Regions from separate parts of the Caldalkalibacillus uzonensis genome, predicted to be linked through region 3. Evidence: riboswitches for the same ligand, from Rfam matches in the RefSeq annotation. Region 3 holds a riboswitch; each other region holds the start of a gene.
What was found. Region 3 has a riboswitch for thiamine pyrophosphate ahead of thiC (phosphomethylpyrimidine synthase ThiC). Riboswitches for the same ligand answer to the same signal wherever they lie in the genome.
Positions count from the first base shown of each region.

Region 1: it holds a riboswitch for thiamine pyrophosphate, as region 3 does, so the genes downstream of both, thiE (thiamine phosphate synthase) here and thiC (phosphomethylpyrimidine synthase ThiC) in region 3, are expected to answer to the same signal.
Region 2: it holds a riboswitch for thiamine pyrophosphate, as region 3 does, so the genes downstream of both, thiT (energy-coupled thiamine transporter ThiT) here and thiC (phosphomethylpyrimidine synthase ThiC) in region 3, are expected to answer to the same signal.
Region 4: it holds a riboswitch for thiamine pyrophosphate, as region 3 does, so the genes downstream of both, tenA (thiaminase II) here and thiC (phosphomethylpyrimidine synthase ThiC) in region 3, are expected to answer to the same signal.

Region 1 is NZ_JAUSUQ010000013.1:40,123-45,803, reverse strand. Features, by position in the region: gene nfsA (oxygen-insensitive NADPH nitroreductase) at 1-81, shown strand, start outside; gene htpX (protease HtpX) at 196-1,086, shown strand; gene J2S00_RS15480 (YitT family protein) at 1,134-1,997, opposite strand; gene yfkAB (radical SAM/CxCxxxxC motif protein YfkAB) at 2,097-3,266, opposite strand; TPP riboswitch at 3,388-3,478, shown strand; gene thiE (thiamine phosphate synthase) at 3,543-4,172, shown strand; gene thiS (sulfur carrier protein ThiS) at 4,234-4,434, shown strand; gene J2S00_RS15460 (thiazole synthase) at 4,438-5,244, shown strand; gene thiO (glycine oxidase ThiO) at 5,291-5,681, shown strand, end outside.
Region 2 is NZ_JAUSUQ010000007.1:99,160-104,840, forward strand. Features, by position in the region: gene J2S00_RS10505 (transglycosylase domain-containing protein) at 1-778, opposite strand, end outside; gene speE (polyamine aminopropyltransferase) at 939-1,766, shown strand; gene speB (agmatinase) at 1,855-2,727, shown strand; TPP riboswitch at 2,841-2,945, shown strand; gene thiT (energy-coupled thiamine transporter ThiT) at 3,069-3,617, shown strand; gene J2S00_RS10525 (YwiB family protein) at 3,622-4,062, shown strand; gene cls (cardiolipin synthase) at 4,043-5,413, opposite strand; gene J2S00_RS10535 (SprT-like domain-containing protein) at 5,485-5,681, opposite strand, start outside.
Region 3 is NZ_JAUSUQ010000021.1:14,568-20,248, forward strand. Features, by position in the region: gene motB (flagellar motor protein MotB) at 1-9, shown strand, start outside; gene J2S00_RS18170 (hypothetical protein) at 141-356, shown strand; gene thiC (phosphomethylpyrimidine synthase ThiC) at 384-2,156, opposite strand; TPP riboswitch at 2,352-2,465, opposite strand; gene uvrA (excinuclease ABC subunit UvrA) at 2,585-5,446, opposite strand; gene uvrB (excinuclease ABC subunit UvrB) at 5,452-5,681, opposite strand, start outside.
Region 4 is NZ_JAUSUQ010000005.1:199,236-204,916, forward strand. Features, by position in the region: gene J2S00_RS08685 (flagellar assembly protein A) at 1-1,487, shown strand, start outside; TPP riboswitch at 1,491-1,590, shown strand; partial or broken gene tenA (thiaminase II) at 1,780-2,337, shown strand; gene J2S00_RS08695 (hypothetical protein) at 2,330-2,509, shown strand; gene J2S00_RS08700 (D-alanine--D-alanine ligase family protein) at 2,595-3,668, shown strand; gene J2S00_RS08705 (UDP-N-acetylmuramoyl-tripeptide--D-alanyl-D-alanine ligase) at 3,808-5,160, opposite strand; gene J2S00_RS08710 (glycerol-3-phosphate acyltransferase) at 5,359-5,681, shown strand, end outside.

The DNA.
Region 1 (5,681 bases), on a different contig from region 3:
ATGATGGTCAAAACGCTCTCTACCCCCTCCCGCACCCATATGAAATCATTTTTGGAAAAGCGGGGCTTTCCCCTGAAGTAAGAAAAGTGACAAATCTGTGAACTTCAGTTTGATCAGGATTTCGCCTGTTCATAAACAGGGTATAATGAAGTAGGAAAATCAGTAGGAAATTTTATACGGGATAGGAGGATGAGAATGGCTCGACGGATTTTCTTCTTCATCTTGACCAACATTATGATTTTGCTTACGATCGGTATTGTTCTATCTCTTATTACGACCTTAACAGGCTTTGAATGGTATCTAACTGGCGATGGCATTAATCTTCTGTCTTTGCTTATTTTTAGTGCTATTGTTGGTTTTACAGGTGCGTTTATGTCATTGGCCATGTCCCGCTGGATGGCCAAGAAAATGATGGGCGTGCACGTGTTGGATCCAGACGGGCCTCTTTCTCCCCGGGAGCGTATGATCGTAGAGAAAGTGCACCGCCTGTCCAGAGCAGCAGGCTTAACTCACATGCCGGAAGTAGGTATCTATCAATCTCCTGAGGTGAATGCTTTTGCCACAGGTCCGACCAAAAAACGGTCACTTGTTGCCGTTTCTACGGGACTCTTAGACACGATGGATGACGATGCAGTAGAAGGAGTACTGGCCCATGAAGTGGCTCACATCGCCAATGGCGATATGGTCACTATGACACTCTTGCAAGGGGTCATCAACACCTTTGTGGTCTTCCTGGCACGGGTTATTGCCTTTGCTGCATCTCGCTTTGTCAGAGAAGACTTGCAACCCGTTGTCCATTTTATTGCCATCATTGTTTTCCAGCTTTTATTCTCCATCTTAGGCAGCATCGTGGTGATGGCTTACTCCCGTTACCGTGAATTCCATGCTGACCGTGGTGGGGCTGATCTGGCAGGAAAGGACAAAATGATTCATGCTCTCTCTTCATTAAAGGCGTATGTGAACCGGGTGGATGACAGCCAGCAAGCGTTGCAAACCCTTAAAATTAACAATAAGCAAAGCTTGTCCAAGCTGTTTGCTTCCCACCCTGACTTAGATGAGCGTATCCGCCGTTTAGAAGCCAGATAAAATTAAAGGGCTTGCTCCACACAATGATGGAGCAAGCCCTTTAACATTTACTTCGTGTCCTCACGATTCCAGCGGTCAAAAGAAAAAGGAACCGGCTGTTTAACGCCTGTGGTTTCAGCCACGTAGGAGGCCTCTATCACCGCACTGGCATCAATAGCTAAGACCAGCTCTTTCAGTTTGGGATACAAAAAGCGGTTGGTGATGCAGTATACAATTTTCCGTTGATCACCAGTGTATCCCCCCTCACCGTACAAGTAGGTGACTCCAATTTCAAATTCGTCCATAATGGCTTGGGCCACTTCATCCGGTTTCTCGGAGATAATCATCACTGACTTGCCCTGATTCAGGCCATCCAGCACAAAGTCAATCATTTTGGAGACAATGTAGAACACAGCAATTGAGAACATCGCCTTTTCAATGGTAAATACAAAGGCAGCCGCCGATAAAATGATAGCATTAATGCCTAACAAGAAGGTGCTGATGGGGATATGGTAACGCTTGTTCAGCCAGATGGCGATCATCTCAGTGCCGTCAATGGCACCGCCCGCTTTAACCACCAAACCGATGCCAACGCCAAGCAGCAGGCCGCCATACAGCACAATGAGGACTTCAGAGGAGGTAATGGCGGGAAGCGGAGCCATCCAGTATAAGCCAATACCGGTAATCAGGTTGGCGTACAGGGTCCGGTAGACAAAGCGTTGACCCATATATCTGGCAGCCACGATCAGTGTCGGAATATTAAGCATGATAAATGTGAGCCAGATGGGGATATCACCAATGTGATTCACCATGATGGCAATGGCTGTAATCCCCCCATCCACCAGCTCATTGGGTGCCAAAATCAATTCCAGTCCTGCGGCGACAATAACAGAACCAACAGTTAAAACCAGGTAGTCTACCAAGCGTTTCATCATTCAACTCCAGTTACTATATATTTTCACTTCTTTAATTTCTATGTATATTATAGCATGCACAGAAACCAGAAGTGCCAAGTGTTTTTCAGTCATTACTCAAATAGAGTCTGCCAGGTTTATGCCGCGCCGGTGGCGGAAGTCAACCCTTTGGTAATAGGTGTGGGCAACCAAAAGATTAGGACCGTTGCACTGGGCTTGGGGACAGCAGCATTTGATCGGCTGGAAGGCTGGATGCTCTTGCCAGCGTGCAAAACAGGAAGCAAAGGAGTCCTCTTCCACATGACCAAGTGGACCGACATCCCCAAAGTCTGTCACGGTCACTTCCCCGGTAAAAATATTACAGTTTAAGCGGTTGTGTCCATCGGGGTCATTGCGTACCGTTGTATTGGGTGTGCTGTAAATGCGTTTAATCAAGGCCAGATCCGCTTCGTTTCGACTGCAAGCATAGAAGGGCAGGGTGCCAAACAAGATCCACAGGTCCGGATCACGTTCATCCAACAGCCTGTGATAGGTCTCTCTTAATTCATCCAAGTTAAGCACCTTCATGTCCCGGGCAAAGTCGCTGGGGTACAAAGGATGTACTTCGTGGCGCTGGCAGCCCATCTCTTTGATCAGATGATGAATTTGTCCGATTTTATCCCGAGTAAAGGGGGTTAACAACGATTCTGCTGAGACAAACACTCCTTTCTTTGCCAGTGTTTTGGTGTTATCCACTAACCGCTGAAAGGTTTTTTCCGCTTGGGCCAAAGAAACCTGGTGTGTGTGATGGACATAGGCAATCTGGTAAAAGTCTTTCGCATGGCGGTAGTTGTAAGAAATATGCAGTACATCTAAATAAGGTAAGATAGCCTCATAGCGTTCCAAGTCCAGGGTTAAGTTGGAGTTGATCTGGGTTTGCGCTCCCCTTTCCTTGGCGTACCGAAGCAAGGGTACAATGTAGTCAACAATCATTTCTTTATTATACATAGGTTCCCCGCCAGTAATGCTGAGGGTATCCAGTGTTTCCACTTCATCCAGGCGTTTGAGCAATACATCCACAGGAATGCGTGCCTCAGCCTCTTTCATTGTTAACACATCGCCCACGGCACAATGTTCACAACGGAGGTTGCACAGATTGGTCACGGTAAATTCCACACTGGTCAGGCTGTTGGTCCCTTGTTCCAACCGGCGAAACAACGACTCCCACGGGTCAATCTCACGCTTGCGAGGGAGCAAGGCGTGTGCGTTGACAGGGCTCGTCACCCTTTTTATGTCTTGTTTTAACATGCCGATTCCTCCTTATCCTTCTTAATTTAACGATAGAAGGTCTGTTTCGTCAATGACTGATTGACATCAGTCCTCATAAAGGTTATGGTTATACTAAAGGAAAAAAGGGAATATGAGTATCAAATTCGGCTAGGGGTGCCCATTTGGGCTGAGAGAGACCCTTATGACCTGATCTGGATCATGCCAGCGTAGGGAAGTCGAATCTGGTGTTAGACTGAGCCTGATTCCACTTTCTTGCGCAGAAAGTGGTTTTTCTATTTTTAGGAGGTATATACCATGAAAGACTTTTCACTCTATGTCATTACAGGAGAACAATTTTACCCGGAGCGGAACTATCTTGAGGTCATTGAAGAGGCAATTAATGGTGGAGCTGACATCGTACAGCTGCGGGAAAAAAAGAAAACCAAAAGAGAACTGCTGGATATGGCCAAGCATCTCAAAGACTTATGTGTACGGTACGATGTACCCTTCATTGTCAACGATCATGTAGACATTGCCTTGGCCGTTGATGCAGATGGCGTTCATTTGGGCCAAGATGATTTGCCATTGGAAGAAGCGCGAAAAATCCTGGGCCCAGATAAAATCATCGGGATCTCCACTCACAAGTTGGAGGAAGCCAAGCGGGCGGAGGAAGGAGGGGCTGATTATATAGGTGTTGGCCCTGTCTTCCCAACCATTACCAAAGAGGATGTCGTTGACCCGGTTGGCCTGGAGTATGTGCGGGAAGTCGTGGCGCATATCCGTATTCCTTTTGTGGCCATTGGGGGCATCAAGCTGCATAATGTGGATCAGGTACTGGAAGCAGGGGCGGAGCGCATTTGCATTGTTAGTGCCATTGTCGGAGCGGAGGATGTGCAAGGGGCAGCCCGTGCCTTTGCCAGCAAGATTAAACAGGTCAGGAAGTAAGCAATGAGGCTAATAGTGCAAGTATACATGTCCATGCACGAGTTAAAAGGAAGTGAGAACGGTGAAAACGCTCATTGTGAACGGTAAAGAAACAAATGTGGCATGTGAGTCCCTCGAGGAATTGATAGAACACTATCAATTAAACAAAAGCCATGTGGTAGCCGAAGTAGATGGTCACATTGTGCATCGCTCCGAGTGGGGCCAATACAAATTGAAGCCTGGAGCCAAAGTTGAGCTGGTTCATTTTGTAGGAGGAGGTTAGACCATGCCAGACAAAGTATCGATCGAGCCCATGTTGAAAAATGATCCGCTGGTCATTGCCGGAAAAACTTTGCGTTCCCGTTTTTTCCTTGGCACCGGCCGCTTTCCCAATCCGTACATCCAGAATGAAGCGATTAAGGCGTCGGGGGCAGAGGTGTTGACCTTTGCCATTCGCCGGGTAAATTTAGAGTATCCTGATGAAGATGCCATTCTGCAACATTTGGAAGGGATGTCATTTACCTATCTGCCTAATACCAGCGGCGCCAAAACAGCCGATGAAGCAATCAGAATTGCCCGTCTGGCCCGGGCCTCGGGACTATCAGATTGGATCAAAGTGGAGATCAGTGTCAACGAAAAAACACTCCTGCCCGATCCGGTACAGACGCTCAAAGCAACAGAACAGCTGGTGAAGGAAGGATTTGTTGTTTTACCGTACACTTCAGATGATCCGGTGCTGTGCAAGCGGCTGGAAGAAGCAGGTGCAGCTGCAGTGATGCCGGGAGGGGCGCCGATTGGGACAGGATTAGGTATTTTAAATCCTTATAACTTGGGTCTCATCATTGAAGAGGCCAATGTGCCCATCATTGTCGATGCCGGTCTAGGTTCTGCTGCAGACGTGGCCCAAGCCATGGAATTGGGCGCTGCTGCGGTACTGATGAATACCCCTGTTGCCAAAGCCAAAGATCCGGTTAAGATGGCCCGGGCTATGAAATTAGCGATTGAAGCGGGGCGTTTATCTTACCTGGCCGGAAGAATTCCCAAAAAGAAATATGCCACAGCCAGCAGTCCGCAAACCTTTATGCTGAAGTAGGGGCCTTGATCAGCACACAAAGAGAGTGGGGAAGCAAATGGAAACAATGACAACAGCCACAAAAACTGGATCACGATTATCATCTCCTCTGGCTAACGTTTCATCCCACTCCCCGCTGATGATTGTGGGCGGGGGTGTGATCGGACTTAGTATTGCCTTTGAATGTGCCAAGCGGGGGATTAAGGTGACAGTAGTGGAAAAAGGAATATGCGGGGGACAAGCGACAGGGGCGGCAGCAGGGATGCTGGCCCCCTATTCAGAAATCGGGGAGGACCCGGATGATTTTTTCACTCTTTGTCAGCAGAGCTTAAAGCTGTACCCTGACTGGCAGCAAGAAGTGCGAACCGTCTCCGGCCAGGATTTTGAATACAGTGAATCGGGCAGTTTGCATCTGGCTTTCCATGAAGCAGATGAATTGGCCTTGGAAAGCCGCCTGG
Region 2 (5,681 bases), on a different contig from region 3:
AAATAAGTGATAGTGGCTCGGCTGCCGCTTCCTCCCGTTCGGCCGTCCTGATATAGCCCTGTTCTTCCATCAGGCGTAAGATCAGCTCCTGCCGTGATTTGGCATTATCGTAATTCAGCCAAGGGGAATAATAACGCGGCCCTTTGGGGATGCCGGCCAAGAGGGCGCTTTCTGCCAGAGTCAGCTCTCTGGCTGACTTGCCGAAATACAGATTGGCGGCCGCTTCAACGCCATAGGCGGAATGCCCGAAATAGATTTGATTTAAATAGTGCTCCAGAATTTGTGTTTTGGACAGGTGCAGTTCAAGTTGAATGGTATATAGTGCTTCTTTCAGTTTTCGCTCCCATGTTTTGCTGTGGTCCAGGTATAAATTGCGGGCCAACTGCTGGGTGATGGTACTGGCCCCTTCTGTATAGGCACGGCTCTGGATATTGGCCACGATGGCACCGCCAATACGTTTGGGATCAAAGCCAAAGTGTTGGTAAAAGCGCTGATCTTCCACAGCAATAAACGCTTGCAACAAGTGAGGGGGCAGTTCTTCGATCGGGACAAATGTCCGGTTTTGGCCTTGATAGATTTGGTCAATGATTTCCCCGTCAGCAGAGTAAATCGTCGTTGTCTCCTGAATTTGAAACGGGGGCAAGGGCTGTGAGCGTAAATATAATAAACTTAAGAGCAGAATAGAGGACAGCAAGATGGTCATGATAAATGTAAACAAAAGAACTTTGGTCAGCCATTTCAAAAAGCGGACCAGCCACGATTCATGGATGACTTCCATTGGCAATCCCCCCATATGTTGCGATATGTGACGACTAAGTGATACTGCTAACAGTATGGGGAAGATCAAACCGTTTTATACGAATAAGAGACTTGCATTTTTAGAAAGGTTGGCTATAATTGCTTTGTTGGTGACGAAAAACACAAGGGGTGAATAAGGAGTGGAATTGTGGTTTACCGAACTGCAAACCAAAGCACACGGTATCACTACCAAAGTAAAGCAAACGTTACATAGTGAAGAGACAAAATATCAACAACTTGATGTTATAGAGACTGAAGAATTTGGCACCATGCTCGTTTTGGACGGGATGGTGATGACAACCGATAAAGATGAGTTTGTCTACCATGAAATGATGAGCCACGTCCCTTTGATGACCCATCCGCAGCCTAAAAAAGTGCTGGTGGTTGGCGGAGGTGACGGGGGAACGATCCGGGAAGTACTGAAACATCCCAGTGTAGAGAAAGCGGTCCTGGTGGAAATTGACGGCCAAGTGATCGAGTACTCTAAAAAGTTTCTGCCCAATATTGCCAAAGAGCTGGATAATCCTCGTGTAGAGGTGCTGGTAGATGACGGATTTATGCATATCCACCAGCATAAAAACGCATACGACGTCATTATGGTCGACTCCACCGAGCCGGTCGGACCGGCAGCCAAGCTGTTTGAAAAAGGTTTTTATCAGGGAATTTACGAGGCTTTGACTGCGGATGGGATGTTTGTCGCCCAAACAGACAACCCCTGGTTTCACGGGGACTTGATCCGTAAAGTGTTTGCCGATGTGAAGGACATTTTCCCCATTACCCGCTTGTACACTTGCAACATTCCCACCTATCCCAGCGGAATGTGGACCTTCACCATCGGCTCCAAAAAGTATGATCCTTTAAGCGCGAGCTTGCCGGGACAACTGGACTTTGAAACCAAATACTACACGCCTGAGGTACATCAAGCGGCGTTTGCATTGCCCAAATTTGTTAAGGATTTAATCGAGTAGGCCTTGGTATAGGAACGGTCCCCACATTTTCATCCCGGGGATAAGATGAATCAGGATTTTTACAGACAGGGCCTGAAGGAGGATGACCATGCGTTTTGATGAAGCCTATTCGGGGCAGGTGTTTATCGCCAGCCATCCTCATTATGAGGAAAGTGAAGCGGTGATCTATGGCATGCCTATGGATTTCACAGTCAGCTTCCGGCCAGGATCACGCTTTGGTCCAGCCCGCATCAGGGAAGTGTCTATCGGTTTGGAAGAGTACAGCCCCTATTTGGACCGTCATCTTCAAGACATCCGCTTTTTTGATGCCGGAGATATTCCGCTGCCTTTCGGCAATCCGGCCCGCAGTTTAGACATGATTGCTGACTTTGTGCGCAAGGTGCTGCAGGATGGCAAATTTCCCCTGGGCCTGGGCGGAGAGCATCTGGTTACCTGGCCCATCATTCAGGAAGTCCAGTGCCGGTTTAAGGATGTTTATCTCATCCATATCGATGCCCATGCCGATTTGCGGGAAGAGTATGAGGGTGAGCCGCTCTCTCATGCCACGCCCATCAGAAAAGCATGCCAGCTGTTGGGGCCGGAGAGGGTCTATTCGTTCGGTATCCGTTCCGGAACACGGGAAGAATTTCAGTATGGGCGGGAATCCGGCATGCATTTTTACCCCTTTGAAGTGGTCAAACCATTAAAAGAAGCACTGCCCTCAATGGCCGGAAAAAAAGTTTACGTGACCATTGACATTGATGTGTTGGATCCTGCTTTTGCCCCGGGAACGGGCACAGCTGAAGCAGGAGGAATCAGTTCCACTGAACTCTTGGAAGCGATCCATTTGCTAGCTAAAGCTGATGTTGATATCGTGGGTGCGGATCTGGTGGAGGTGGCACCTGTGTATGATCCGACAGAAAAAACACAGATTGTCGCTTCCAAGCTGGTACGAGAGATGCTGCTGGGCTGGGTCAAATAAAACTGCTGTGCTGGGCAAAATTTAAGTTCAAAAGGTTAACTGGTCCCTCAACGTCAGGGTTGTGTCAAGTGATTGATGCTATGCTATAATAGAGCCAAATCCCATATATTGACCTGTTCCACTAGGGGTGCCCGCAGGCGGGCTGAGAGGGGCAGTTGCCCCAACCCTTTGAACCTGATCTGGGTCATGCTAGCGGAGGAAAGTGGAACAGAAATGGCCTTTCAGGTTGTCCATACATGGGGTCAGCTGTTGGCAATCTGGTATGGATACATTTCTGTCTCGACCACTCCTCCTTTGGAGTGGTTTTTTATGTAGTTACACTTAAAATGGAGGGGAGAATGATGGAACGAGAACGTCTGCTTATTATGGTGGAAACAGCTGTTATGGCTGCTGTAGCCTATGTATTCAGTTTTATTAAATTTGGAGCGTTATGGGCCTACGGAGGCTCAATTTCACTGGTTATGGTACCGATCTTTGTACTGGCTTTGCGCCGGGGATTGACGGCAGGTTTGATCGCTGGACTCATTGTGGGTATCATAAAGGTAGTGCAGGGTGGTTATGTGGTGCATCCCGTGCAGTTGGTGCTGGATTATCCTTTGGCTTACGCCCTGTTGGGAACAGCAGGTCTGTTTGCCCTTCATAAGACCCGCGCTTCCGGGAAAATGATGGGGTTGGCTGCAATTGGCATTGTGCTGGCTTCAGGATTGCGTTTTCTCAGTCATTTTATCTCTGGTGTGGTATGGTTTGGGGCTTATGCCCCTGAAGGAATGCCTGTGGCCACCTATTCTGCCTTGTACAATCTGTCCTATTTATTACCAGAAATGATCATTAGTTTAGTGATTATGATTTTATTGATCAAAATGCGTCCCCAACTTTTCAAAGTTAGGTGATGAGATGCGTGAAAAACAATCAGTGATGTTAAATATTCATGTCCAAACTTTTGAACACGGTCAACCGGTGGATGAGCAGGTTGAAACAGTGCCGGGAATGTTGTATCGCAAAGGAAAGGTCTATTATCTCAAATATATAGAGCATAGTGAAGAAGGCCCCATTAATACGACGTTGAAGCTGGAGGAAGACCGGTTGACGGTGATCCGTCATGGCGCGGCCAGCATGAACCATGTGTACCGGCCGGGCACCACCACACGAGGCATCTACCATACGCCGTATGGACCGTTACACATGGAGACCCATACCACCGCCTATCGGTTTAAACCGCTGGCCACTATCTCAGAACAGCAAGGGGAACTGCATTGGGCTTATTATTTGTCTCTTAATGGCAATGGCGTAAGTGATATCCACTTTACCCTGACGCTCACAGCCAGGGCGCCATGATGAGTGACAACTGTGTCGCCGCCTTAGCCCATAACGGCTGACGGTATAACTGCTCAGGAAGAAGGGGCTTACAGTCCTTTAAATCCTGCTTAAAAATGGTTTCCATCCGTTGGCAAATATGACGGTCATAAATAAACAACCCGGCTTCAAAGCTGTAATAAAAACTGCGCCGGTCCAAATTAACACTGCCGATATTGGCGATATAATTGTCCACTAAGGCAATCTTGGCATGGTAAAAACCTTTCTCGTACAAATAGATTTCCACGCCAGCGGGCAACAATTGTTTGTGAAAATGGAAGGAAGCATAGTGGGCCAGAGGATTGTCTGTCCGTTTGGGTACGATCAGCTTAACTTCGATCCCTCTTTTTCTGGCCTGTTTCAAGGCCTCGATCATTTCCTGATCGGGGACGAAGTAGGGGGTGCCCAGCCAGACCCGCTCTTTGGCCGCACAAATCACTTTAAGATAACTGTCCTTGGCCATGGAGCGGGTCATATCCGGACCGCTGGGCACCACCTGGGCCAAGATGGTTCCTTGATCATGCTGCTGGGTTTCTTCTGTGGTAAACGTGGGGAAAAACTGCTCGTTTTCCTCCAGCAATTCCCCTGTGGTATAGTACCAGTCTGTAGCAAAAATACGCTGCATAAGTAATACACTTTCCCCTTCAATCAACAGGTGCACATCTCGCCAGAAGCCTGTATTGGGGTCACGATGTACATATTCATCCCCTACATTCAAACCCCCCGTAAAGGCAACGTTGCCATCAATCACCACAATTTTGCGGTGATTGCGGAAGTTCATGTACGGCAAAAAGCGCAGCCGGGGAGGGGTAAAGACGCTGCACTGAATACCCCGCTTTTGTAACTCCTTAAACCTTTTCCCGCCAATCAGTGAATGGCTGCCCACGCCGTCAACCAAGAGACGGACCTGAACCCCTTCCTGTACTTTTTGTTCCAGTTTCTCAAACAGTTTATTAGAGATATGATCGTTCTGCACCGTGTAGAACAGGATGTGCACATGATGTTTCGCCTTTGCTATTTCCTCAAACAAAGCGGGAAACAACTCTTCTCCGTTATTCAGAATGCGCAAGCGGTCATTTTGGGTGAGGGGAAAATCAGTGTTTGCTTTAATAAACTGCAACACCTCAGTGTGGAGTTCCAGTTTAAAGCGTTGTTCAGCTTCCTTGACCGAAAGGCGTTCATTGAGATTGTGTCTGACGCGCTGGAACAAGCGCCCGTCTGCCTGTTCCTTTTTTTGAAATTGCCGGCGCAAGTATACATGCTGTCCCGCCACATAGAGGGCGGCCAGGCCGATTATACCGATCACAATCACTAAGATGATTAGCAGGGTCAACATGGATCATCTCCTTTATGGCGTTCCAAGGCATGCGTATCTTATAGTATTGGAGATGACCGTTCAAAATATCACTCCGGAAGGCGAACTTTGCTGTTTTTCAAGATGTGTCCGTCATAGCGGAACTCACCCAGCCAGGTTTCTTTCTTTACAATTGCTTTTTGGCAGCACTGGCTGCGGTAACGGGAGGTGTTTAAGCGCCGGCGTATTCCCAGGTAACGTTCACAGCCTTGGCAATACAGTTTATAGGCTTTCTGAGGAAGTTGCA
Region 3 (5,681 bases):
CAGCAGTGAAAACAGGATACTTTAATCCCTTGCTGAGGATATTTTGTCCCTTTTTGTCATAGATATGGAACAAGCACTAAGCTGCCGACGCAAGCTATGTGCTGGTAAAGATATCTACTCTTGGGAAAGCGGGGACTTTTATGGAGCTGTTGGCACTGCTTCCCTCTCTTATTCTGTTCGGGGGATGCATCTACGTCCTTTATCTGTTGTTGGTGAAGGTGGTGCTGGTACGCCGGATGGATTGCCAGGTTTGCTTATATTCCTTTAAATCTCCTTTAGGCAAAGTGAAGGTGACATGCCCTCACTGCAGCGCCCAATATATTATTCGTAAAGATAAAACTGTGAAGGGCCCTTGACCGAGCCCTTCACTGCATACAATATGGTTATTTATAGAGCTGACTTCCCCTATCCCTAAATTCTTCCGCCTTTTCTTTTAATCCCTTTCGGACCGCCTCATCTATCTCCAAACCTTTTGTCCGGGAATACTCGCGCAGATCATGAGTGATTTTCATACTGCAAAACTTGGGTCCGCACATGGAACAAAAGTGAGCTGTCTTTGCCCCTTCAGCGGGGAGGGTTTCGTCATGATAGGCCCTGGCCCGTTCCGGATCAAGTGACAAGTTAAACTGATCCTTCCACCGAAATTCAAAACGTGCCTTTGACAGTGCGTCATCTCTTTTTTGGGCATTGGGATGGCCTTTGGCCAAGTCAGCTGCATGAGCGGCAATTTTATAAGCGATGACACCTTCACGTACATCATCCTTGTTAGGCAAACCAAGGTGCTCCTTAGGAGTGACATAACACAGCATTGCAGTTCCGTGCCATCCGATAACTGCTGCACCAATAGCAGATGTGATATGATCGTAGCCGGGAGCAATGTCCGTTGTCAGAGGACCTAATGTATAGAATGGCGCTTCTTGGCATATGTCCATTTGTTTATCCACATTTTCTTTAAGCAAATGCAGGGGCACATGTCCCGGACCTTCTACCATAACCTGAACATCATATTCCCAAGCCATTTTTGTTAACTCACCCAGTGTTTCCAATTCTGCGAACTGGGCTTCATCGTTGGCGTCGGCAATAGATCCTGGCCGCAGTCCATCACCTAAAGAAACGGCAATATCATACTGATTCAGGATCTGACAGATCTCTGCAAAATGGGTATACAAGAAATTTTCTTCATGATGGGCTAAACACCATGCTGCCATAATGGAACCTCCCCGGGAAACGATGCCTGTCACCCTGCCTGCAGTCAGTGGAATATATCTTAACAGTACGCCGGCATGAATCGTAAAATAATCTACTCCTTGTTCAGCCTGTTCAATCAGCGTGTCCCGGTATATCTCCCATGTTAATGCTTCGGGTTTGCCGTTTACTTTCTCAAGGGCTTGATAGATCGGTACCGTACCAACAGGAACAGGCGAATTGCGGATAATCCACTCCCGGGTCGTGTGAATGTCTTGGCCGGAAGACAAATCCATGATCGTATCTGCTCCCCAACGAATAGCCCAAGTCATTTTTTCGACCTCTTCGGCAATAGATGAGCTGACGGCCGAGTTGCCAATATTGGCATTCACTTTAACATGAAAATGACGTCCAATGATCATAGGTTCACTTTCAGGATGATTAATGTTGACTGGAATAATCGCCCGGCCCCGGGCAACTTCATCCCGGACAAATTCTGGAGAAACCCCTTCACGCAAGGCCACAAACTCCATTTCTGGCGTAATGATTCCCTGCCGGGCATAATAGCGTTGTGTCACGATTTTGCCCTTCTTTGCCCGCAGCGGCTTTCTGGCCAAACCTTGAAGCTGATCACTGGCCTGCTTATGATCAACCGAACGATAGCCATTATCTTCGGGCTTTACTTTCCTGCCTTCATATTCTTCAACATCCCCTCTCTCCAAAATCCAATTTCTCCGTAGTGGAGGGAGCCCTTTACTGAGATCCACTTGCTGTTCTGGATCCGTATAGGGCCCGCTTGTATCATACACTCTGACAGAAGGATTTTTTTCTTCCCCCTCTGGCTTGATTGTCGGTGTTTGTTCAATTTCTCGCATAGGAACCTTAATGTCTGGTCTGGAGCCTTGTACATACACTTTACGACTGCCCGGAAATGATGGAATCGAAATACGTGGTTGAACATCTTTTACCATAATAAAAGCCTCCTTTTTAATTGTGGTGAAGGAGGACATGATCCGGGTCATTCAAGCTGACGGGCAGCACATCAGTATATGCTGGTCATCGTTTAAAACACTTTGCAGCAAGCTAAAAAGCCAGGTCCTGAATATGGACCCGGCTTGTGTTCATTCGGTCGCGCTGCCACAACCTCTCAGCACACTGAAACGTGCTGCATCCGCTGCTTACTTCCCCACGCTGGCATTACCCAGATCAGGTCCAAAGGGTTAAGGAACTTCATCGCGTTCCTTTCTCAGCCCGGCTCACAGGCACCCCTAGTAACAATATTATTAATTTTACACAAATGAGTATATCGCAAAAAGTTTGGTAATTCAACCCTATTAATAAAATCCGTGTGACCACCAATCAGTGTCACACGGATAAACGGTCGTACCCGATTTTATTATCATGTTTTCACTGTCTCTTTTTTGTTCATCCGCTGCCGGTCCCGCTCCAGAATGGGCCCTAGATAGCGACCCGTATAAGAGCGTTGGACACGGCTAATCTCTTCCGGCGTGCCGGTGGCCACAATCTCTCCCCCCCGGTCGCCTCCTTCAGGTCCCAGGTCAATGATATAATCGGCCACCTTAATGACATCCAGATGATGCTCAATTACCAGTACCGTATCTCCATTGTCTACCAGGCGCTGCAATACCTCAAGTAAGCGGCGGATATCTTCGATGTGCAACCCGGTAGTGGGCTCATCCAAGATGTACAAGGTACGCCCCGTGCTGCGGCGGTGCAATTCGGAAGCCAGCTTCACCCGCTGCGCCTCTCCCCCGGACAATGTGGTGGCTGGCTGGCCCAGGCGCATATAACCCAGGCCGACATCCTGCAAGGTTTGCAGCTTGCGCTTGATACGTGGAATGTTTTGGAAAAACTCCAGCGCTTCCTCCACTGTCATATCTAGCACATCAGCAATGGTTTTACCTTTGTAAGTGACCTCCAGTGTTTCCCGGTTGTAACGCTTGCCCTTGCACACCTCACAAGGCACATACACATCGGGCAAAAAGTGCATCTCAATCTTAATGATCCCGTCTCCCCGGCACGCTTCACAGCGCCCTCCCTTGACGTTAAAGCTGAAGCGTCCTTTTTTGTATCCCCTCATTTTCGCTTCATTGGTTTGGGCAAACACCTCTCGGATATCATCAAACACGCCTGTATAGGTGGCTGGATTGGAACGGGGCGTGCGCCCGATCGGCGACTGGTCAATATTGACCACTTTGTCCAGATGTTCTGTGCCTTTAATCCCCTGATGCTCACCAGGCTTTACTTTGGAGCGGTAATATTCCCGCATCAAGGCTTTAAGCAGTATTTCGTTGACCAGTGTGCTTTTGCCAGAGCCAGAGACGCCGGTTACACAACTGAGCACCCCCAGAGGCACCTTGACGTTAACATTTTTAAGATTGTTTTCCCTGGCCCCATGAATCTCCAGCCATTTGCCGTTGGGCTGGCGCCGTTCTGCCGGAAGGGGGATAAATTTTTTGCCGCTTAAATACTGGCCGGTCAAGGAGTTGGGATTGTTCATCACCTCTTCCGGTGTCCCTTGGGCCACCACCCGTCCGCCGTGGGCACCGGCTCCCGGCCCGATATCGATCAAATGGTCGGCGGCCAGCATGGTATCCTCATCATGCTCCACCACCAGCAAGGTGTTACCCAAATCACGCATCTGTTCCAGCGTGCGGATTAAGCGGTCATTGTCCCGCTGGTGCAAGCCGATGGAAGGTTCATCAAGCACATAGAGAACCCCCATTAATTTAGAGCCGATCTGGGTGGCCAGACGAATGCGCTGGGCTTCGCCCCCGCTTAAGGTGCCGGCCGAACGGTTCAGGGTCAGATAGTCCAGGCCGACATCCACCAGGAAGCCAAGACGCTCCTCTATCTCGCGCAAGATGAGCTGAGCGATATGTTGCTCCTTCTCCGTCAAGGTTAGAGAAGCGAAAAACTGCTTCGCTTCGGCCACGGACAGGCGGGTCACATAATCAATATTTTTGCCGCCCACGGTGACGGCCAATGCTTCGGGGCGCAGCCTGGCCCCTTTACAGTTTGGACAAGCCTTGTTGCTCATGTACGCTTCAAGCTGTTCACGAATATAGTCCGAACCTGTTTCCTTATAGCGCCGCTCCACCTGATGGACCACCCCTTCAAAGGGGACGTGCTGCTCACGGACCTGGCCAAACTCATTTTCATAGCGGAAATAGAAGCGCTCCCCATTACTGCCATACAACAGAAGTTCTTGTTGATTCTGTGGCAGATCTTTAAAGGGAACGTCACGGTCTATGCCAAAATGGTCACACACAGAAGCCAGCAATTGTTCGTAATAGGGCGAGCTTGACCCTTCCCAAGGAGCAATGGCACCCTCGTTAATGGACAGGCTCGGGTCAGGGATGACCAGATCCGGGTCCACTTCCAAACGGCTGCCCAGTCCGTCACAGTGGGGGCAAGCCCCATACGGACTGTTAAATGAAAACAGGCGGGGAGCCAATTCCTCCATGCTGAAACCGCACTCCGGACAAGCCAGGTTGGAGCTGAACAGCAATTCTTCCTCACCGATCACATCGATCAGCACTTTACCCTCGGCAATGTCCAGGGCTGTTTCAATGGAGTCGGCCAAGCGGGAGGCGATCCCTTCTTTGACAATGATGCGGTCTACCACCACTTCAATGGTATGCTTCTTATTTTTCTCCAGCTTGATCTCCTCAGCCAGATCACGCACCTCACCATTAACCCTGACCCGCACAAAACCCTGTTTGGCAATCTGCTCCAACAATTTGGCGTGCTCACCCTTACGCCCGCGAACCACAGGAGCCAGAATTTGCAGCTTGGTCCGTTCAGGATACTCCAAAATGCGGTCCACTATCTGCTCTACTGTTTGTGAGGTGATCGGGATGCCGTGCGTGGGACAATGGGGCCGACCGATGCGGGCAAACAGCAGACGGAGGTAGTCATAGATCTCGGTGACCGTACCTACAGTGGACCGGGGGTTACGGCTGGTCGTCTTCTGATCAATGGAAATGGCCGGGGACAAACCTTCGATGGCATCCACATCCGGCTTATCCATTTGTCCCAAAAATTGGCGGGCATAGGCGGACAGGGATTCCACGTAGCGCCGCTGCCCCTCGGCGTAAATGGTATCAAAAGCCAGTGACGATTTGCCTGAGCCGGACAACCCCGTCAAAACCACGAACTGGTTGCGGGGGATCGTCACATCAATGTTTTTCAAGTTATGCACCCTGGCTCCTTTGACATAAATGGATCGGTTACTCATCTTCATCATCCTTCCAATTCCGCTTTCATTTCCAGGATCAGATCACGCAGTTCTGCTGCCCGTTCAAAGTTCAGATCCTTAGCCGCAGCTTTCATTTCTTTTTCCAGCTGCTTGATCAAGGCTTCCTTCTCTTTGCGCGACAGTTTCTCCACTTTGGGGGTTGGCTGGTACGCTGTCCTATCTTCAATCACTTTAGTCGCCTCAATGACATCGTAGACCGGCTTCACAATCGTTT
Region 4 (5,681 bases), on a different contig from region 3:
GCTCTGGACACAATGGGTGCGAGATCCGCTTTAAGGAGCAGCGCCGTCAGCAGTTGCCTTTCACCACGGAGGAGCTTGTGACCTGGCTGAAGCAGAAAGGAGTTGTGTATGGCGTCAGTTCCCAGCGTATCGATGACTGGCTGAGACAGGAAACCTACTGGTCAGAGCCTTACATCATAGCCACAGGAAAGCAAAGGCAGGACGGTCAACCAACCCAATTTAAAAAACTTTATACGACGCTCCCAAATGAAGGGGTGGAAGTGCAGGAAAAGGAGAGTATTAATTGGTTTGGCGTGCATGAGGTGGAAAGTGTTCAAATCGGAGATAAAGTAATAGAAATTGTGCCGCCATCAAAAGGAACGAACGGGATCAATGTGTTCGGACAAGAGATCCCGGCCATCGATGGGAAAGAGATCCCCATCCGGCTGGGACAGGGCGTGAAGCTGAGTGAGGACGGCCGCTTTGTTGTGGCTACGATGGATGGGAGAGTGGAATTGAACAAAGGGCAAGTGAGAATAAATCCTCTTTTTGAGATTAAGGGAGATTTGACTTTGGAAGAGGGTAGTATTCGGTTTAACGGTGACGTAACAGTGCATGGGGATGTGCTGGAGGGTTTAATGATAGAGGCGACTGGCAATGTGGAGGTTAAAGGCTCGGTTACCCACGGAAAAATTGTGGCTGGGCAACATGTCGCTGTGAGAAAAAACATCATTGGCAGCGAAGTGACAGCGGGTGGACAGGCATCCCAAGCGCAGCTCATTTTGGAGCGGATGAAAACCATTGTGGATCAAGTGGACACCATCCGGAAAGGCCTGCAGCAAATAAGTGCCCACCTGGATGTGAAGCACCAGGTTGAGACAACTAACGGTTTGGGCAGGGTAGTCAAGTTGTTAATTGAATCCAAGCTGAAGCATTTAGAAACCTATCTTAAACGCTTTGAGCAGGAATGTAAGCATTGGAACGATCCGAGTCAGGAACTCACCCACTGGGCTGCTTCTCTGATTGAAAAGCTGACAGGTCTGGGACCGCTTAAAATACAATCTAAGGATGAAATAGAGCACTTATACCGTACTGGAAAAGCTTTGATGGAGGACATCGCCGGACAGGGCCAGGGCGCTTACCACGTCAGTGCGCGCTATATCCATAACTCTGCTGTCCGGGCCAGCGGCAATATATGTGTCCAAGGGTTGGGCGTTTACAACTCTACATTGTTTGCCGCCCATGATATATTGATTATCGACGGAACCGGGGTGGCTCGAGGGGGAAGACTGGAAGCCGGACACCGGATTAAAGTGAAAAGACTGGGGGCCCCGGCCAATGTCAAAACTTACGTTCGGGTGAATCAAGAGGATGGGCAGGTGTCAGCTGAGTACTTATATCCGGATGTCACCATTGAAATTAATGGCATATCGTACCACAATCAACGGGAACAGTCCCTGGTCAAAATGTGTTATGACCGAAAAACCCACAGCTTAATAACAGTATAGTTTTTACTCCACTAGGGGTGCTGAATGGCTGAGAGAGGTTTCCGCCTCAACCCTTGAACCTGACCTAGATAATACTAGCGTAGGGAAGTGGAGTCACGTCAGCATCGCGTTGCCCGGCGTACATATTGTCTGGGAGGAGACATGGCCCAAAACAGTCCTTTGCTGTTTGATGTTCCTTCCCGATGGCTGATGGTTCCTGTAACCGCTCTACTAAAAGCCGGTGTTATTGTTTGAATGTTGACTGACCACTCCTACCTGGGAGTGGTTTTTTATTTCTCTCATGAAAGGAGTCCGTTTTTATATGATTCAAGATTATCTTTATCTGATTGACTATGCCAAGTTGTTTGCCCTGGGTCAAAGCTCATGATGTGGCAACCATGGGCCGCTTTGCCCGTTTACTGGATGCCACCTTAAATGTGGAAATGGACTTACATCGCCAGTATGCCAAGAAGTTCGGCATCTCCGAACAAGAGCTGGAACAGGCGCAGCCTGCCCCAACGACGCTGGCTTATACCCACTATATGCTTCATGTGGCTCAAAACGGGACACTGGCTGAACTGGTGGCCAGCCTGTTGCCTTGCATGTGGAGCTACCATGAAATAGGCCGGCTCTCAATCGGATTCCTGGCGCCAGCGAGCATGAATTTTACGGAGATTGGATCAAGATGTACGCCAGTGAGGAGTTTGGGGAACTGGCTCAATGGACCATCGATTTATTGGATGAGCAAGCAGAGGGCAAACCAGAGAGGGAGCTGGAGCGTCTGGAAGAAATCTTCTTAAACACGACCCGTTTCGAGTATCTGTTTTGGGAGATGTCCTATTACAGAAAGATGTGGCCGACTGATGAATAAGCATGCGGACCATGTTCAGCAAGAGATGGAAATGGGGGATGAAGCCTTCGGCAGTCAAATAGAAGAGACTTGGCAAGAGACGGCTGACTGGTTGCTGGAGGGTGGCTTGATAGAGGCGGTCCCATCTGTTGAGGAGATCTATGTCAATCTGGTCGACGAAAATAACCAGTAAGAAACGAATGCTCTCCTTAGAGTAAACATGATATAATCATAGGCATATACATAAGATAAATCCGCCTAAAGGAGAGTTATTCTACATGAGTGACAAACAGGTACTGGGTTTGATTTACGGAGGAAAGTCAAGTGAACATGAAGTTTCATTGCGCACCGCTTTCTCTATTTTGCATGCTATTGATTATGATAAATGGAGAGTGGTTCCCCTCTATATCCAATTGGATGGCTTATGGGTGGAAGGGGGGAGTTTGCAACAGCCGCCTTCCACCGTTGCCGAGCTCAGATTGGCCACCAACCGCCATCCGGACCTGTTAAAGCTGAAGGAAACTGTGGATATAGTATTCCCGGTCGTTCACGGTCCGTATGGGGAAGACGGTACTTTGCAGGGCTTGTTGGAGATGATCGACGTCCCTTATGTAGGGTCAGGTGTCCTGGGTTCCAGTTTGGGTATGGATAAAGTGATGATGAAAAGAATGTTTGCTTTGCACAATCTGCCGCAAGGAGAATATTTAGCCTATACCCGTCAAGAGATTGACAACAGATTGGAGTCAGTCTGTACAGAAATTGAAGCTCAGCTGGGATACCCCGTCTTTGTTAAACCGGCGAATCTGGGTTCCAGTGTTGGCATCAATAAGGCCAAAAACGAGAAGCAGCTGGTGAAAGCTCTGGCTGAGGCAGCCGCATTTGATCAAAAAGTGGTTGTCGAAGCGTTTATTGATGGCCGGGAAGTGGAGATTGGCGTATTGGGCAATCATGCTGGCAATTTGCAAACATCGGTAGTGGGTGAGATTGTCAGCTCGGCAGAGTTTTACGATTATGAATCCAAGTATAAGGATGGCGGAGCTGAACTGTTTATTCCCGCCCGGATCCCTGAGCGGGTGGCCAGCGAAATGGCCCAGTTGGCCAAAGAAGCATTCCTGGCTTTAGATTGCACCGGTCTGGCCCGGGTTGACTTCTTTTGGAATGAGAAAGAAGATCAGTTATATCTGAACGAAATTAACACACTGCCAGGATTCACCGAGTACAGCATGTATCCGCTGCTGTTCAAGGAGGCAGGCCTCTCCTACCCGGAGTTGATTGAAACATTGATCCAACTGGGGATTGAGCGCTTTAGGGAAAAAAAGAAGATCCGGGTGATCGCCCAAAGCTTGGATTAGCCCGAACTGATTGCGGCTTTGCTCAGTGCTTGCGGCACGGCCTAGTGTTCACCGTCACGCTGAAAACATAACAAAAAAGCCGATTCCTGTCCCTGTTCAAAACGGCAGAACATAGGGAGGGGAGTCGGCTTTCTTGGTGCTATGGGGTCAGTGACTCGATGATTTTTTCAAGTTTCATGCCCCGGGATGCTTTAAGCAGGATGACATGCTCCGGTGTCAGATAAGGTTTGAGAACCTCAATGGCTTCCTCATGGGTAGACACATGGGTTCCGCCCGCTGCTTTGGAGATGAGTGACGATTTATCACCTACCGTAATCACAGTAAGCCGTTTGTCTTTAATATATTGGCCAACTTCTGTATGCAGCTTGTCAGATTGTTCTCCCAGCTCAAAAATGTCTCCGAGCACAACGACTTTTTTCCGGCCGGGATAAATATGCTCAAAAGTGTCAATGGCCACTTTCATAGACGTGGGGCTGGCGTTATAAGCATCATTGATCAGGATGCTGCCGTTAGGCCCAGCCATCGTTTGAAAGCGCATGTCCGAAATAGAAATGGACATCATGGTTTGTTGCAATGTCTCCAGGTTAATGCCCGACCGGTAGGCGATGAAGGCGGCGGGCAGCAGGTTGGAAATATTGTGTTCGCCAAACATGGGCATGAAACAGGAAACCGACTGGCCATCGACATGCAAATCGAAGAAGCTGCCATGTTCTGAAAAGGTGATGTTAGTGGCATAGATATCTGCTTCTTTCCTGATGCTGTAGGTATACACCTTGCCCGGATACCGGGGGGCTTGGCTCAGAACCAGCGGGTCGTCACCGTTGAGGATCACAAACCCGTCCGGATCCGTATGGGGCAACAATTCTCCTTTGGCTTCAGCAATTTTTTCACGCAGGCCAAAAAATTGAATGTGGGCGTCCCCAACATTGGTAATCACACTGATGTTCGGTTGGGCCATACGGGCTAAAAAATCGATTTCTCCAGCCTTGTTCATCCCCAGTTCCAGCACCGCTAGCTCATGGTGTTTTTTAATATGCAGCAGAGATAAAGGAACCCCCAAATCATTGTTAAAATTCTTATAGGTTTTATATACCTTAAACTTGGCGGATAACAGATGGGCAATCATATCTTTGGTTGTTGTTTTGCCGTTACTGCCGGTCACGGCAACGACTGGGAGGCTTAAGCGTTTCCGGTACCCGGTAGCCAATGCCTGGAAGGCAGACCGGGTATCTTCGTTAAAGATAAAGCTAACCCCTTGGTGTGTCTGGCGAAGCTGGGGATCGTCCTGGGAAACGAGGACTGAGGCGGCGCCTTTTTCAATCGCGTCATCAATAAATTGATGTCCGTCCCGGGCGCCTCCTGTCAGAGCCACAAACAGGGAGTGGTCTTCCAATTGTCTGGAATCGAAATGGACAAACTCAACCATGGCTTCCGGATCCCCCTGTAGCAACTGGCTCCCGGAAAGTTCCACCACATCCTTAACTGTCAGCATGTAGATTCCCCTTTACTTTTAGACTGAATAACTTTGGACACATTAACATTTTATATAATCAGCACGGGATTTTGGAGTTTTTTCTTTCTATTTTGGACCTAATTACGTAAAATATAATAGAACTTCATATAGGACTTCGTAAATTATATTCGTAAATTATTAGAATTAAGTTAGACTTTGGACTAAGGGGAATATGGGATGAATACACTGCTGTTGTTTTGTCTGCTGGCCTATTTGATAGGTTCCATTCCGACTGGTAAGATCGTTGCCAGCCTGAAAGGCATTGATATTCAACAGGTGGGAACAGGCAACATAGGCGCTAGTAACGCTTACTTAACGATGGGGAAAAAAGCCGGTTTACTCGTCTTGTTAGGGGACTTTGGCAAGGCTTACCTCCTGGTTGATCTGGCACTGCGTTACTTGTCTTTCGGGGAAACGTCTATTGTCGGTCTGTTCCTGATTTTGGGCAATATGAAATCCTTATTTCTCCGTTTCTCAGGGGGCAAAGGCATTGCCACCAG